Regions from separate parts of the Geobacillus sp. Y412MC52 genome, predicted to be linked through region 3. Evidence: riboswitches for the same ligand, from Rfam matches in the RefSeq annotation. Region 3 holds a riboswitch; each other region holds the start of a gene.

The links. Region 3 has a riboswitch for S-adenosylmethionine ahead of GYMC52_RS04225 (methionine biosynthesis PLP-dependent protein). Riboswitches for the same ligand answer to the same signal wherever they lie in the genome.
Positions count from the first base shown of each region.
Region 1: linked by a shared signal. The riboswitch ahead of metK (methionine adenosyltransferase) and the one ahead of GYMC52_RS04225 (methionine biosynthesis PLP-dependent protein) in region 3 are both predicted to bind S-adenosylmethionine.
Region 2: linked by a shared signal. The riboswitch ahead of GYMC52_RS03550 (bifunctional homocysteine S-methyltransferase/methylenetetrahydrofolate reductase) and the one ahead of GYMC52_RS04225 (methionine biosynthesis PLP-dependent protein) in region 3 are both predicted to bind S-adenosylmethionine.

Region 1 is NC_014915.1:2,953,643-2,959,386, forward strand. Features, by position in the region: gene GYMC52_RS14490 (tetraprenyl-beta-curcumene synthase family protein) at 1-684, opposite strand, end outside; gene GYMC52_RS14495 (gamma carbonic anhydrase family protein) at 1,023-1,571, shown strand; gene metK (methionine adenosyltransferase) at 1,594-2,805, opposite strand; SAM riboswitch class I at 2,935-3,049, opposite strand; gene pckA (phosphoenolpyruvate carboxykinase (ATP)) at 3,268-4,854, shown strand; gene GYMC52_RS14510 (MFS transporter) at 5,231-5,744, shown strand, end outside.
Region 2 is NC_014915.1:697,250-702,993, forward strand. Features, by position in the region: gene metH (methionine synthase) at 1-1,734, opposite strand, end outside; gene GYMC52_RS03550 (bifunctional homocysteine S-methyltransferase/methylenetetrahydrofolate reductase) at 1,727-3,574, opposite strand; SAM riboswitch class I at 3,646-3,748, opposite strand; gene GYMC52_RS03555 (zinc ribbon domain-containing protein) at 3,862-4,245, opposite strand; gene GYMC52_RS19690 (hypothetical protein) at 4,549-4,725, shown strand; gene GYMC52_RS03560 (uberolysin/carnocyclin family circular bacteriocin) at 4,755-4,955, shown strand; gene GYMC52_RS03565 (hypothetical protein) at 5,285-5,744, shown strand, end outside.
Region 3 is NC_014915.1:822,279-828,022, forward strand. Features, by position in the region: gene GYMC52_RS04205 (stage VI sporulation protein F) at 9-266, shown strand; gene GYMC52_RS04210 (GNAT family N-acetyltransferase) at 520-954, opposite strand; partial or broken gene GYMC52_RS04215 (YjcG family protein) at 956-1,478, opposite strand; gene GYMC52_RS04220 (alpha/beta hydrolase) at 1,577-2,305, opposite strand; SAM riboswitch class I at 2,493-2,603, shown strand; gene GYMC52_RS04225 (methionine biosynthesis PLP-dependent protein) at 2,805-3,908, shown strand; gene metC (cystathionine beta-lyase) at 3,912-5,090, shown strand; gene GYMC52_RS04235 (HD-GYP domain-containing protein) at 5,129-5,744, opposite strand, start outside.

The sequences.
Region 1 (5,744 bases), 1.5 Mb from region 3:
ATAGGCGACGAGGCAGAAAATGCCGAGCGTCGAACCGGAGCAGGCGGAAAACTCATACCATTCCATCGGCGGCAAGGCGTCTTTGTATTGCGCGAACCATTTCTCCAGCCGCGGCACCCGCTCGCTCGCTTCGACATGTTTATGCACTTGCAAGTCGCAATAATATCCGGCCAATTCATGCAAAAATGGGGCGATCGTCTCATAATGGCGCACCGTCTCGAGCACCTTTTGGCACGTGCGGACGAGCGCCGGCAAATAGCCGCCGTCTTCCTGTTCGCGGCGATGGCGGTAATAGTTCGACGGCTCCGCGCCGATCGTCAAAGCGTCCGGCATCGAATCGTGCAAGGCGCGAAAGTCGAGCGGATCGAGCGAGGTGCTGCGGTCGCACAAATTATCCAAATAATCGCTGATCGTCTGGTAAGCAACGATAAAGCGGATGCAATCCTCCATGTTTTCTCCGGCCAAGAGCGCCAAAATGGAGCCGCCTTCGCAATGGAACGTTTTCGAAGCGATGCTCGCCAAGGCCTGGCGCCGCAATTCCGGGTCGGGAATGCGCTCGGCCTGGCGCCGCCAATAGGCAAGCTCGCGGTGGACAAGCGGAAGCACGTCACGATACACCATTTTCATCAAGGCGATGGGGTTTTTCGGAATGTTCAATCGGCTCACCTCAGGTGCAAACACCATGGTCTCGTCTCCTAGCATTTCCATCTTATCGGCAACCAAAATCGTTTCGCGTCTGAACAGCCTGCGATCTCGTCTTCCAGTATTGCCATCAATGCGGCCGGGGCAAACCATAAAAGGGTTGGCGATGGAATGAAAAAGCCGCTCAACAACGGTTCTTCTCACGTTGAGAAGCTTTGTGAAATCGGATCTTCTTTCCCGATCCCAACCACTCATCGGGCGAAACGAAACGTTTTTCACCAATCCCGATCAGGCGCGCTCGCTTTCGTTGGCGATTTGGACGCAGCGTTGTACAATACATGGTGAACGATCGATTTTGCAACAGAAAGGAACGAACGCCCATGATTTACCCATACAAAGGCAAAACGCCGCAAATTGCCGCCTCCGCCTTTATCGCCGACTATGTGACGATCACCGGCGATGTCGTGATCGGCGAAGAGACGAGCATTTGGTTCAATACCGTCATTCGCGGCGATGTGGCGCCAACGGTGATTGGCAACCGGGTCAATATTCAAGATAACTCAATTTTGCATCAAAGTCCAAACAATCCGCTTATCATTGAAGACGGTGTAACAGTCGGCCATCAAGTCATTTTGCACAGCGCCATCGTTCGCAAAAACGCGCTCATCGGCATGGGCTCGATCATTTTGGACCGCGCGGAAATCGGGGAAGGCGCGTTTATCGGCGCCGGCAGTTTAGTGCCGCCGGGCAAAAAAATTCCGCCCAACACGCTCGCCCTCGGCCGGCCGGCGAAAGTCGTCCGCGAACTGACGGAAGACGACATCCGCGAAATGGAGCGCATACGCCGCGAATATGTCGAGAAAGGGCAGTATTACAAAGCGCTGCAGCAACAGCGGACATCGTGCGCCAACAAAAAAGAGCTGCCGTGATCAGGCAGCTCTTTTTCTTTCATCACTTGTCCGCCAACGCCAGCGCTTGTTCTTTCAACAAGGCGGCTTTGTCGGTGCGCTCCCACGGCAGGTCGATGTCCGTACGCCCAAAATGGCCGTAAGCAGCCGTCTGTTTGTAAATCGGGCGGCGAAGGTCGAGCATTTTGATGATGCCCGCCGGGCGGAGATCGAAGTTGTTGCGCACGACCTCAATCAAAATGTCTTCCGACACTTTGCCGGTGCCGAACGTATCGATCGAAATCGAAACTGGGCGGGCGACGCCGATCGCGTAGGCAAGCTGCACTTCGCATTTGTCGGCCAGTCCTGCCGCGACGATGTTTTTCGCGACATAGCGGGCCGCATACGCCGCCGAGCGGTCGACTTTCGTCGGATCTTTGCCCGAGAACGCGCCACCGCCGTGGCGGGCGTAGCCGCCGTACGTATCGACGATGATTTTGCGCCCCGTCAACCCAGCATCCCCTTGCGGACCGCCGATGACAAACCGTCCTGTCGGGTTGATGAAATATTTCGTGTTCTCATCAAGCAGCTCCGCGGGCACGACCGGCTCGATGACCTGTTCTTTAATGTCGCGCTGGATTTGCTCTTGCGTAATTTCCGGATGGTGCTGCGCGGAAACGACGATCGTATCGACGCGCACCGGTTTGCCGTTTTCATCGTATTCGATCGTCACTTGTGTTTTCCCGTCCGGCCGCAAGTACGGCAAGACGTCCGTTTTGCGCACTTCCGCCAATCGGCGCGCCAAGCGGTGCGCAAGCGAAATCGGCAGCGGCATCAATTCTTCCGTCTCATTGCAGGCGAACCCAAACATCAATCCTTGGTCGCCGGCGCCGATCGCTTCAATTTCCTCGTCAGTCATCTGACCTTCGCGCGCCTCGAGCGCCCGGTCCACCCCCATCGCAATGTCCGGCGATTGTTCGTCAATCGACGTCAGCACCGCGCACGTATCAGCGTCAAATCCGTATTTGGCGCGCGTGTAGCCGATCTCCCGGACCGTATCGCGGACGATGCGCGGAATGTCCACGTATGTTGATGTCGTGATTTCCCCGCTCACGAGCACCAGCCCGGTCGTGACGCTCGTTTCGCAGGCGACGCGGGCGTTCGGATCTTTTTCCAAAATGGCATCCAAAATGGCGTCAGAAATTTGGTCGCAAATTTTATCCGGATGTCCTTCCGTCACAGACTCTGAAGTAAACAAGCGGCGTTTGGCTGACATTCGGTTTGTTTCCTCCTCTTGGCATAATGTGGCGACACGGAACTCATTTCCCTTTTTCCCTTCGCAATATAAAAAACCTTTCCTGTAACGGCTGAGGAAAGGTCATGGCAATCGTATTGCTTCCTTTCACTCTTATCGTTCAAGGACTGCGCCTTGCCACAGGTTAGCACCATTTCACACATGTACAGTTGTGACGGTTGCTGGGCTTCATCGGGCCTGTCCCTCCACCGGCTCGGGATAAGAGTATCCGTTCAATGACTTATCTTATCGCAATGGAATCGGCAAAGTCAACTATCAAAATTCATTTTTTATCATTTCCAGCCGCGAAAATTCTTTCCTCAAGAAAATCGACACATTGGGCAAAATAAAGTTTGAAAAACCCACACAATTAGTATGGACTATTAATAAAAATGTGTTATACTATTTTCAAGAGTGATTTCAAAAAGAAGGCAGGTTTTGAATATGGGGATCGCAAACATGACGAACAAGCTTGATTTATTGCTGCAAAAACCGTACGTGCATCATCAACTGTCCGTCGCCGAGCTCGTTGAGAAAGTCCTGCAGCGGAACGAAGGACGGCTGACGCACACCGGAGCCGTCGCGGTGACAACCGGCAAGTACACAGGGCGGTCGCCGAAAGACAAATACATCGTCGAAGAACCGTCAACGAAGCAAACGATCGACTGGGGAGCGGTCAACCAGCCGATGTCTCCGGAGACGTTTGATAAACTGTACGACAAAGTGCTCGACTATTTAATGAAGAAAGATGAACTGTTCGTGTTTAAAGGCTTTGCCGGCGCCGATCCGAAATACCGGCTGCCGATTCAAGTCGTCAACGAATTCGCCTGGCACAACTTGTTCGTCCATCAGCTGTTCATCCGGCCGAGCGCCGAGGAGCTCGCCGCGCATGAGCCGCAATTCACCGTCATTTGCGCGCCGAACTTTAAAGCCGACCCGAAAGTTGACGGCACGCGCTCGGAAGCGTTCATCATCATCTCGTTTGAACGGCGCACCGTGTTGATCGGCGGCACCGAGTATGCCGGCGAAATGAAAAAATCGATTTTCTCGGTGATGAACTATTTGCTGCCGGAACAAGGCATCCTGCCGATGCACTGCTCGGCCAACGTCGGCCAGGAAGGCGACGTCGCCCTCTTTTTCGGCTTGTCGGGAACGGGAAAAACGACGCTCTCGACCGACCCGAACCGCCGCTTGATCGGGGATGATGAACACGGCTGGTCAAGCCGCGGCATTTTCAACATCGAAGGCGGCTGCTATGCGAAATGCATCAACCTATCGCGCGAGAAAGAGCCGCAAATTTTTGACGCCATCGGCTTCGGCGCGGTGCTCGAAAACGTCGTTCTCGATGACGCGACGCGGGTGCCGAATTACGACGACGGCACGCTGACGGAAAACACGCGCGCCGCCTACCCGCTTCAGGCGATCCAAAACATCATCGATCCGAGCGTCGCCGGCCATCCGTCCACGATCGTGTTTTTGACGGCTGATGCGTTCGGCGTCCTGCCGCCGATCAGCAAGCTGACGCGCGAACAAGCGATGTACCATTTCTTAAGCGGCTACACAAGCAAACTCGCCGGCACCGAACGCGGCGTCACCGAACCGGAAGCAACGTTCTCAACGTGCTTTGGCGCACCGTTTTTGCCGCGCCCGGCCATTGAGTACGCGGAAATGCTCGGGCAAAAAATCGCCGAACACAACGTTCGCGTCTTTTTGGTCAACACCGGCTGGACAGGGGGACCGTACGGCGTCGGCAGCCGCATGAAGCTCGCCTACACCCGGGCGATGGTGCAAGCCGCCGTCGAAGGGGAGCTGGACAACGCCGAAACGGTGCAAGACCCGATTTTCGGCCTCGCCATCCCAACCCACGTCCCCGGCGTGCCGGATGAAGTCCTGCAGCCGCAAAACACATGGGCCGACAAACAAGCATACGAACAAAAAGCAAAAGAGCTGGCGCAAAAATTCCGCGCCAACTTCCAAAAATTCGCCCACATCGATCCGTCCATTGAAAAACTCGGCGGACCGCTCGTGTAACAAGAACCCGGCCGGACACGGTATTCCCTGTCCGGCTGTTTTTTTATTTCTTTCCTTTGCTTTGGGCCTCACATTTCGCCCCCTTCCCACGAAAATCGGGAGGATTTTTTCATTCTGATGCCGAACAAATCCTTGACAAACAAGGGAAGTTGTAGGAATAAAAATAGACTCCACACAGAATAGGGGGAGGCTTCCATTGCTTCAGTATATCCATTTACCTTTAGCAGATTGTTGAAAATCAACCCGTTTTCCTTCGCTCCATCGTTTTGGGGCGTGGCCAAAAGCCAGTTTCATCAAAGACTGAAGATCTGATTTTTGGTTCATTTTGACTATTCCATCACCAGTCGTTTCGATGATCAAAGAGAGGATTGAGGTCATGAAAAATAAAACATTTCATTTCCTTTGGATCGGACAATCTTTCGCAAATTTCGGAGATGTGTTCTACATTGTTTCCGTTGTCTCTTACCTATATCATTTGACATCGAAAGCCATGGCTGCCGCATTAGTCCCTTTTTTCGTTACATTGTCGTTATTTATTAGCGGAATCGTCGCACCGATATTTTTCGAAAAATATAAACTAAAAACGTTATTGTCCTACGGACAAATGTGTAAAACATTTCTGCTGCTTTTTCTCTTGCTGTTTTTGCACTGGGGTGCGGAACATTACACTGCGATCGTTTATGTTTTTGTATCATTGATCGCTTTTTTAGATGGGATCAATAATCCGATTAAAAACTCCCTCGTTCCTTTTATCGTTTCCAAGGAGGAAATCTTGAAAGCCAACAGTTTTTTAAACACGTTAGACCAATTCATCAAACTTAGCGCATGGCCGATCGGGAGTTTGATTGTCAGTGTAGGGTCGCCGTTCCTTTTAATCAATATCACCTTAT
Region 2 (5,744 bases), 130 kb from region 3:
CTCCAATTTCTCGGTGTTGACGATGGCGTAATCGAGCCCGGCTTGCGTGCAATGGTACAAAAAGACGGAGTTGAGCACCTCGCGTCCGGCCGGCGGCAAGCCGAACGAGACGTTGCTGATGCCAAGCATCGTCAAGCAATGAGGCAGCCGCTCTTTAATGAGGCGGATGCCCTCAATGGTTTCTTTCGCCGCGCCGATGTATTGCTCATCGCCGGTGCCGACCGGGAAGACGAGCGGGTCGAAAATGATGTCGCGCTCGGGGACGCCGTAGCGGTTCACCAGCAAGTCATACGAACGCAAGGCGATTTCAAGTTTCCGCTCAGCGGTGACGGCCATTCCCTGTTCATCGATCGTGCCGACGACGACGGCGGCGCCGTATTGATGAAGCAGCGGCACGACTTTTGCAAACCGCTCCTCGCCGTCTTCCAAGTTGATCGAGTTAATGATCGCTTTTCCTTGCGAATAGGTGAGGGCGCGTTCAATGACGCGCTCGTCGGTCGAATCGATGACAAGCGGCACTTTCACTTTTTTCACGACTTCGCGGACGAACTGCTCCATGTCATGGAGTTCGTCGCGGTCTGGGTCGGCGAGGCAAATGTCGATGACATGGGCGCCGTTTTTCACTTGGGCGCGGGCGATTTCCGCCGCTTCTTCGTATTTCCCTTCGGCGATGAGGCGCTTGAATTTGCGCGAGCCGATCACGTTTGTCCGCTCGCCGACAAAGAGCGGGCGCATCGTTTCATCATAGATGAGCGCCTCGATGCCGGAAACGGCGTGGACATCAAACGAAGACGGAATCGCCCGCGGCGGGAGATCACGCACCGCTTCAGCAATGGCGCGGATATGATCCGGCGTCGTGCCGCAACACCCGCCGACGATGTTGATCCATCCCTTTTCGGCAAAGCGGCGGATTTTCTCTGCCAGCATATTCGGCGTTTCATGATAGTGGCCTTCCTCATCCGGCAGACCGGCGTTCGGGTAGCAGCTGACCGCCGTGTCAGCGAGCGAGGCGAGCGTGCGCAAATGGTCGGTCATAAACTCCGGACCGGTTGCGCAGTTTAAGCCGACGGCGATCGGCTTCATATGGCGCACCGAGATGAAAAACGCATCGATCGCCTGCCCGGCGAGCGTCGTGCCCATCGGTTCGATCGTGCCGGAAATCATGAGCGGCACGCGGCGGCCGACCGCTTCAAACGCCCTCGAAATGCCGAGAAAACCGGCTTTGACATTCAGCGTATCTTGGCACGTCTCGAGTAGGAGAAGGTCGACGCCTCCTAAGAGCAATCCGCGCGCTTGTTCTTCGTAGGCGGCGACGAGTTCTTCAAACGTTGCGCCGCCTGTCACCGACAACGTTTTCGTCGTCGGCCCCATCGAACCGGCGACAAAGCGCGGCCAGTCCGGGGTGGAGAACGACTCAGCCGTTTGTTTGGCGAGTTTGGCCGCTTCGATGTTCAGCTCAAGCGCCAAATGACCGAGGCCATATTCGTCAAGCACGATGCGTGTCGCTCCGAACGTGTTCGTTTCAATGATATCAGCACCGGCTTCTAGGTACGCTTCATGAATGCGGCGGATGACATGCGGGGCGGTGAGGGTCAAATATTCGTTGCACCCTTCATACGCCTCGCCGCCAAAGTCGGCGGCCGATAGGTTGGCGCTTTGGATCATCGTGCCCATGGCGCCATCGATGACAAGAATTTTTCTTTGCAGTTGCTGTTCTAAGGTGACGTTAGCCATGAACAACCTTCCTTTCTTTGGCGGCCGCTTCTTTTTCGTGAATGTAGCGGACAAGCTCGACCGTCATGTCGTAGCGCAAGAACGGCGTGATCAAATAAATGCCGTTAAACAAATCAAACGCAGCGTCAATGAGCGATTTGGCGATAGCGATGCCTTCCTTGGCTGCTTGCACCGGGTCGCCGCTGCAGGCGGCCATGCGGGCGCGAATCTCGTCAGAGAGCGTAATGCCCGGCACTTCATGATGCAAAAAGTCGGCGTTGCGCGCGCTCACAAGCGGCATAATGCCGATGTAAATCGGCGTGTCAAGATGCTTGGTCGCTTCGTGCACTTCAACGATTTTCTCTTCCGAGTAAATCGGCTGGGTCAAGAAATAATGGGCGCCGCATTGGATTTTTTTCTCCATCCGCTCGACCGCTTTGTCCAAATGGCGGACGTTCGGGTTGAACGCAGCGCCGATCGAGAAGTTCGCTTTTTGCCCAAGCGGTTTGCCCGAGTACGACAGCCCTTCGTTAAACTGGCGGATCAAGCGGATCAAATCGAACGATGATAAGTCGTACACGGACGTTGCCCCTGGAAAATCGCCGATTTTCGACGGGTCGCCGGTAATGGCGAGCACATCGGTGATGCCGAGCGTATGCAAGCCCATCAAATGCGACTGCAAGCCGATCAAATTGCGATCGCGGCATGTAATATGCACGAGCGGGCGGATGCCGAGTTGCTCCTTGATGATCGTGGCGACAGCGGCGTTGCTGATGCGCGGCGTGGCGAGCGAGTTGTCGGCCAACGTCAGCGCATCGATGCCGGCGTCATGGAGCGCTTTCGCCCCGGCAAGAAACTTGTCAATCCCCAATTTTTTCGGCGGATCCAGCTCCACAATGACCGAGCGGTGCGTGCGGGCAAGCTCGGGAAGGGGAGATGGGGCGGGCCGCTCCGCTTGCACTGATACAGACACCGCGCGCCGTTTCACCGTTTTTTCCGTCACCGGCGTTCGGTCGGAGAGCGCTTTTGCCATCGCTTCGATATGTTTCGGCGTCGTGCCGCAGCACCCGCCGATCAAGCGCACCCCTTGGTCGCGGAACGCTTTGGCCGTTTCCTCGAAATATTCAGCGTTCGTCTCATAGACAAGCCGCCCATCGCGGTAATCCGGAAGGCTGGCGTTCGGATACGCCGACAAAAACGCTCGATTTGGCAGCGGCACTTCCTCGAGCGACCGAAGCATATGATATGGACCGAGACGACAGTTCAGTCCGACGACATCGGCCCCGAGCGCCTCTAGGCGGGCAAGGGCGTCCGCGAGCGGCGTGCCATCTTGCAAGACGCCGACTTCATGGAGCGAGACGTGAGCGATAATCGGCAAGTCGGTCTCTTTGCGGGCGATGGCAAGCACCGTCTCCAACTCTTCCAAATCGTAATACGTCTCGAGCAGCACGCCGTCGACCCCTTCAGCGAGCAGGACAAACAGCTGCTCGCGAAACGTCCGCTTCACTTCTTCGAGCGTGACGACGCTTTTGTTTAACGTGCGCAGCCCCCCGATCGTCCCGAGCACGTATGCCCGTCCGTTCGCCGCTTGCCTGGCGAGCCGCACCGCCGCGCGGTTGATGGCCGGCACCTCATCTTCAAGGCCGTAGCGGGCGAGTTTCACATAGTTGGCGCCGTATGTATTCGTCTGAATGACGTCGGCGCCCGCGGCGATATACGCTTCATGAATATGGACGATTTCATCTGGATTGGATAGATTCAATTCTTCAAAACAACGGTCAATGCCGTGCGAATATAAAAGCGTTCCCATCGCCCCGTCGGCGATGAGAATGCGCTCTTTCAACTCATCCAGCAATCCCACGTTCGATTCCCCCGTTTCTCCGTAGTAAAAGAAAAAAGCCTTCTATAAGAAGAAGACTTTTCATTCGCTTCTTCTTATCTTCCAGGCTTCCGCCTGTCTGGATTTAGCACCTTGGCCGCGGGCCAGGTTGCTGAGGGTTCACCGGGCCAGTCCCTCCCCCTCTCTTGATAAGAATGTCCGTATGCAATTGTGCGGCAGCGTTTTGATGATTACTATATAATTTAATGTATTTTTCGAAATTATTCAATACGGTGAAGCAAGGAAATTTCAAAAAAGAATTTCTCGGATCAACGGAGAAGCTCTTTTCCACATTGGGGGCAAAATTGGAAATCGCGCTGCACATGCCCGCCGCAATGAGGGCAATGCTTGTTTGGCTGTTTATGGCTTCCAAATCGGACGTTCAGCGGGTCGGGCTCTTCCTCGCTGTCGACAATGTCCAATAAGGACATGCGTTGTTTTCCCATCGCATTTTTGTAATGGTAAATCCCTTGAAATACGCCGATGGCGATGACGACAAGGCCGAAAAACGGAAAAAAGCGGGCGGCGGGAAACGGCGAGTTCGCGGTGATGGAGAATGCCATCACCATCCAAAAGATGCCGAACAACACAGCGGCGATGCTGCCGAAGAGTCCTTGCATCGACGGGCCGCGGCCGGGTTTGATGCTTTTCAACTGGATTCCTCCTTAATTCGTTTCATGTTGGTTGGGATTATTATATCATATGATGATGTAGGGAACATGGGATGCCCTAATAAAAAAGAATCATTGAATCTCCTCCCTTGCCTTGTACAAATCTCTTAAAAGCATCTCTGTTTCATTCCAATAGCACGAAATATGTCGAAATGTGCTAAAAAAAAGATAAAATCGTCGAACGGTTTCTCTTTTTTTTTTTGTGAGAGTCAAGGTATATAATTAAAATGGATGATATTAACAAGGAATTTAATAGAAACCGCATCGCAGACAGGAGTGAAGTGGGTGAAAAAATGGTCATGGCCGTATTTTATTCTGATTAGTCTGCCGTTTGTCGTGTTTATTGTGCTTGCTTTTGGCTTAAAAGCGGCCGGGACGCCAATATGGAAAAAAATGGTGTTGATTGCGTCAGTTTTGATCTACGGGATGGTGTATTCCCGTTTATTGCGGAAGATAAAATGAGGAATGTTCTTGAAAGGAGGTGATAGGTTATGAGTTTGCTAGCGCTTGTTGCCGGGACGCTCGGCGTGTCGCAGGCAGTCGCTACGACGGTTGTTTCGATTGTGCTGACCGGCTCCACGCTTATTTCTATTATTCTTGGGATCACCGCTATTTTGTCAGGTGGAGTCGACGCCATTTTGGAAATTGGGTGGTCAGCTTTTGTCGCGACGGTGAAAAAAAATAGTGGCTGAACGAGGAAAAGCAGCGGCGATTGCATGGTAAAAGGCAAAACGGCAGAGGAAAAACTCCCTGCCGTTCCTAATGAGTAAATCAATGTGGGGGAAGAGAAGTGAAACTCGTATGGCTGTTATATCAACAACGACAACGAAGTAGTTTGGCGCCGTTGCAGAAAAAATCGCCTTTTTCTCCGAAGATGACCATGTTCTTGGTGGAAGCGGCGAAATGGCTTGTTTCGGGGATATTGGTTGTGATCATTTGCACTCGATCATTTATCATGTTTCGTCCTTCTGCGATCATGGCGTTTCTCTTTTTTATGTCTGTCAGTCCTTTAATAGGAGTTTTGCTTGAATCCAAAGAGGCATTGCAACGTCAATATCATTATCATTATGTGCGTCTGTCTGGGGTGCGGGATGACGAGGTATGGCAGCGATTGCTCAAAATCCACTATGCTGTGTCCCTTTTGCGGCTATTGCCGATTTGGTTGCCTCCTTCAATTGGATTGATGGTGATGTTCGGGATCACAGGCGCATCATTAGTATGGTTTGGACAAACGATGTTGTTGCTTCTTTATGTGACATCGCATATAGTGCGTGGCTCAACTTTTAGAGCGATGGGCGCATTTTCTGCCTTTTTCTTTCGAATGGCATCATTCGCGATTGGTTATGTCGTGCTTGCGGCGATTGTGCCGTTGCTGCAATTGTCCCGCCAAGCGGTTCGAATGTATGGGCTGTCGCTTTCTTATCTTGCGTATATGGATGGTTATGTTGCTCATTGGCAACAGCTGTTTTATGAACGCATGA
Region 3 (5,744 bases):
GCGGAACGATGGATCAGCAATTTTTTAAAAACATCGAAAAGAAAACAGGTGTCAATATGAAAGACGTTTTTGAGCTCGCCAACTCGCTGCAAAACGCCAATTTCAGCGATGAAAAAACGGTGCGCCAAGTGGTGAAGCGGGTGGCGCAAATTGCCAACCGGAAAGTGCCAAAAGAACTTGAGGATCAAATCGTCAAGGCGATCGTCCATAACGGCAAACAAATTGATTTCAATACGATCGCCAATATGCTGAACAGCAAAAAGTAAGCAAAAGGGAGCTTGCGTGCGCACAGCTCCCTTTTTTTATCCTCTTTGCTCATGCAAAAAAAAGGTGTCTAGGAGGCCGGTGATTTAAGGGGAAATACTGCTCTCCAACAGTGTTTCTCAAATTGAAAAACCTTGCAAGGTCATCACTTCATTCCTTGCGATTTCTCACAAATCGAGCGAATCTGTTGTTTTTCAACGGCCTTCTAGAAATCCCCAGCACTTGATGCAATGTAGGCGAGGAACGCTCAGCTGGTTATTCGAGCGATTTCACCATTGTCACATGTGGGATGCCGGCGTCCATAAAGACGCCGGAGACGGTCGTGTAGCCGAGCTTTTTGTAAAACGGTTCCGCGTGCGTCTGGGCGTTCAGTTTCGCCGTTTTCGCCCCTTTTGTTTTCGCCAGCTGTTCGATCGCTTCCATCACCATCCGTCCGGCGCCGCGGCCGCGGTAGGACGGCAGGACGCAAATGCGCTCGATTTTGCCGACGCCTTCGTCAATGAAACGGAGTCGCCCAGCACCGACCGGTGTTTGGCCATCATACAGGACGAGGTGGAACGAGTCGTCCTCGAATGCGTCGATTTCCTCGTCTTCCGGCACGTTTTGCTCCTCAATGAATACGAGCCGGCGGACGCGCAAGGCGTCTTCGTACAAAGCGCGATCTTGCGTTGTGCCAATCGCAATGTTCATCTCAGACCGTTTCCTTTCCTCCGACGATAAACGTTTCATAGACGGTCCACGAGCCGTTTTCCAGCTGATAGAGAAGATGGAAGCGGTCGACGGTCTCCTCGAAGTGCACATCTTGCAGCTTCAGCTGGCTGTAGACGTCCGCATATTCTGCGCCCGGCAAATCACGGCCGATCGTAATGTGAGGCACGAACACAAACTCCGGCTTTCCGGCGAACAAGCCGCTGTGCAGTTGTTCATGAAGGCGCTCGAGCACGTCGTTTGGTTCCACCTTCAAATAAATGATGTTGCTTGTCGGGTAAAACGAGCTGAATTTCGTCACTTTGATCGGAATGGGAGGTGTTTCCGCCGCAATGCGGCGCAACTCTTTCGCCATTTTTTTTTATTTGCTCCTCATCCGCTTCAAATGGGTATTTCAGCGTAATATGCGGCGGGATGAGGGCGTAATGGCTGTCGTACCGTTTCCGGTACGAGTTGGCGAAGTCTTGAATCCGTTTTGGCGGAAAGATCACAATGCCGTACTTCATTTTGTTTTCCCTCCTTGAACCAGTTCTTTTTCCACGCGCAGGAAACGCACGGAATGGATGCGGCGGCTTCGACATCTTTGAAGTTGCTCCGTTTTGTCCTATAACGATAAAACAGCGGCTACGGCCCGGGGTACATCCGGCTGCCAATACGTCCACGCATGACCGCCTTCGAACTCATGGTACGTATAAGCAAACCGTTTTTCCATAAACAAGTCCCGCGCCATTCGATTCGGGGTGATAAAATCGCGCACATGGCCATCCGTCGTTTTCACCGCTGTTTCCTCTGTGCCAACAGAATGGTAAAGCGAAAGGAGCGATGGATCGCGGAATGAGCGGATGCGCGCCAATACCGAGTCATCGATATAGGGGGACTGCATGGCGATTTTCCCAAATGTATGCGGATACAACAACCCGGCTAGAAGCGACACCGTTCCGCCGAGCGAATCGCCGATCAGCGCCCGGCCTTTGCCCATTTGGTATGTCGGCAGTTCGCGGTCCAAAAACGGGACGAGTTCATGGGCTAAAAAACGAAGGTATGCTTCGTGCTTTCGGCCTTCCGGGTGGTATTTCTCGTAGCGGTCGTTGACGTTCCGATACGGGATGCCGACGACGATCGTCCGGTCGATTGTTCCTTCTTCCATCAGCGTTTCGATGACGGTTTTCATTTTTCCATACATAAAATAATCTTTGCCGTCTTGCGCGATTAATAAAGAATATTTGTAAAGCGGCGAAAAATTGCTTGGCAAGTAGACGAGCAGTTCGATTTCTTCTTGCAGCTCTCCGCTGTACAGCTTGCAGTCGCGCATCGTTCCTGTTGCTGTCGCCATGACCATCCTCCATGAAAGCGTAAGTTCATCTGTTATTGTAACATATTTGCGCCAAAAGATGTTAACGAAGGGCTCGAATTTTTTGCGAATTTGCCGAATCGTGCCATTCACAAAAAAATGGCTTGCAAAAACGGGGGGAATGCGCTACATTTTTTATTAAAATTAGAAAAATTGAATACGCGTCTCATTCTTATCAAGAGAAGCGGAGGGAACTGGCCCAATGAAGCTTCAGCAACCAGCCGCCCGGCGGCCAGGTGCTAAATCCAGCGAATTGAGCGTTCAATTCGGCAGATAAGAAGAAGCATGACCATGTGCGTATGGAAAAGTCTTCTTCTTAGAAGACTTTTTTTATTTACTCAAGAGGCCGCTCCCATCAACCGCGAGGCGGTCTAGGACCAAGGCGCTCGGCCGCTGCCCGACAGACAGCGGCGCTTCGTTGGGCGTCAAGTGGTCGGCCGTTGATCCATGATGGAATTTTCAGCAGAAGGAGAGAGATGAGATGGAGAAACTGGAGACGTTGTTAGCGCAAATTGGCAACCGGAGCGAAACAGTGACGGGGACGGTCAACCCGCCGGTTTATTTTTCCACCGCCTACCGCCATGCCGGCATCGGAGAGTCGACCGGGTTTGACTACATCCGCACCGGCAACCCGACGCGCAAAATCGTCGAAGAAGCGATCGCGAGACTGGAAGGCGGCGACCAAGGCTATGCGTTCAGCTCCGGCATGGCCGCCATTCAGACGGTGCTCGCCTTGTTTGAGAGCGGAGACGAGTTTCTCGTATCGGCCGACCTTTACGGCGGCACGTACCGCCTGTTTGAGCGCGGCTGGCGCAAGTACGGTCTTGGATTCCATTACGTCGATTTTACTGATCTCGCTGCGGTGGAAGCGTGTATCACCGAAAAAACGAAAGCGATTTTCCTGGAAACACCGACGAACCCGCTTATGCATGAGACCGATATCCGCGCCGTCTCCGAGTTCGCCAAGCGGCATGGGCTTTTGTTGATCGTTGACAACACGTTTTATACACCGGTGCTTCAACGCCCGATCGAACAAGGCGCCGATATTGTCATCCACAGCGCCACGAAATATTTAGGCGGCCATAACGACGTGTTGGCTGGCCTTGTCGTCGCCAAGGGCGAGGAGCTCTGTCAGCGCCTGGCCGAGTATCAGAACGCCATCGGCGCGGTGTTGTCGCCGTTTGATTCGTGGCTGTTGATTCGCGGGATGAAAACGCTGGCGCTGCGGATGCGCCAGCATGAAGAAAACGCCAGGCGCATCAGCGGCTTTTTGCGCGAACATGAAGATGTCACCGATGTGTTGTATCCGGGGAGAGGCGGGATGCTGTCGTTCCGGATTGCCGATGAAAAGTGGGTGAACGGGTTTTTAAAAAGCTTGCGCCTCATTACGTTCGCGGAAAGCCTGGGCGGAGTCGAAAGCTTTATTACGTACCCGGCGACGCAGACGCATGCGGACATTCCTGAGGAAATCCGCATCCAAAACGGTGTTTGCAACCGGCTGATCCGTTTCTCGGTCGGCATTGAGCACGCTGACGATTTGATCGCCGATTTGGCGCAGGCATTGAAAAACATGAAAGAGGTGTAAGCGATGGAACAGGAATGGGCGTTTTCGACGAAACTGCTCCATAACGAATGGAAAGTCGACCGCGAAACGGGGGCGGTGAGCGTGCCGATCCAGCACGCCTCCACGTTCCATCAGTTCGATTTCGATTCATTCGGCAAATACGACTACAGCCGCTCCAGCAACCCGACGCGCGAGGCGCTTGAGGAAACGATCGCGGCGTTAGAAGGCGGAACGCGCGGGTTTGCGTTCGCCTCTGGTATGGCGGCTATTTCAACGGCGTTTTTGCTTCTCTCAAAAGGCGACCACGTGCTTGTGACCGAAGACGTCTATGGCGGCACGTACCGGATGGTTACGGAGGTGCTCGGCCGCTTTGGCATTGAATATACGTTTGTCGATATGACCGATTTAAACGCAGTGGCGGAAAACATCCGGGCGAACACGAAAGTCATTTATATGGAAACGCCGTCCAATCCATTGTTAAAAGTGACCGATATTCAAGGCGTCGTCAAGTTGGCGAAGGCGCATGGCTGTTTGACATTCTTGGATAATACGTTCATGACGCCGGCGCTGCAGCGGCCGCTTGATCTTGGAGTCGATGTCGTCCTTCACAGCGCCACGAAATTTTTAGCCGGCCATAGCGACGTCGTCGCAGGATTGGCGGTGGTGAAAGATGAAGAATTGGGAAAAGAATTGTACAAACTGCAAAACGCGTTTGGCGCTGTCCTTGGCGTCCAAGATGCGTGGCTTGTGCTGCGGGGATTAAAAACGCTCCACGTTCGGCTGAAGCAGTCGTCTGAATCAGCGGCCGCCATCGCCAAGTATTTGGCTTGTCATCCAAAGGTCGAAAAAGTGTATTATCCGGGGCTTTCGCACCACCCAGGCCATGACATCCAGCGCCATCAGGCGGCCGGGTTTGGCGCTGTGCTGTCGTTCCGCTTAGCCGATGAAGAAGCGGCTCGGACGTTCGTCCGAAACGTCCGCCTGCCGGTGTTTGCTGTCAGCCTTGGGGCGGTCGAGTCAATTTTATCGCATCCAGCGAAAATGTCGCATGCGGCGATGCCAAAAGAAGAGCGGCTCCGGCGCGGCATTACCGACGGCTTGCTGCGGCTGAGCGTCGGGCTTGAGGATGTGAACGATTTGATCCGCGATTTCGAGCAGGCGTTGTCGTTTGTGAAAGAGCGGCCGTCGGTTTCAACGACATAGCCATCAGCCCGCCAAGCCTTCCAAGCTCGGCGGGCGGTTCAAGATGCCGCTGAGGTTGACAACAGCTTCTCCTCTTGTAAGTGTTTCAAAAAAAGGTCGACGAGTTCGCTGTCCCACTGCGTTCCCTTTCCTTTTCTCAAGATGTCTGCCGCTTGATGAATATCCATCCCTTTACGGTACGGGCGGTCCGAAGTCATGGCGTCAAATGCATCGGCCACGGCGATGATTTTGCCAAACAACGGAATGTCGTCGCCTGCTAAGCCATCCGGATATCCCTTGCCATCGATGCGTTCGTGATGGGAGCGAATGCCGGGCAAAAGCGGTTCGATCGGTTCGATCGGCCTGACTTCTCGCAAAATGGCCTCCCCAAGGGCAGGGTGCTTTTTGATCCAGGCAAATTCGTCATCGCTTAATTTTCCGTCTTTCAGCAAAATGGCGTCTGGAATGCCGATCTTTCCAATGTCATGCAGCAGAGCGGAGCGATACAAGGCATCCAGCTGTTCATCCGGAAGGGAAAGCTTTTCCCCAATCGCGAGCGCGTAACGGGCCACGCGCAGCGAGTGTCCCGCTGTATAAGGATCGCGAGCGTCAAGCGCCGCTGTCAAGACGGTGATGAAACTGTTGAGCAGTTCTTTGTTCGTTCGATCACGCCGA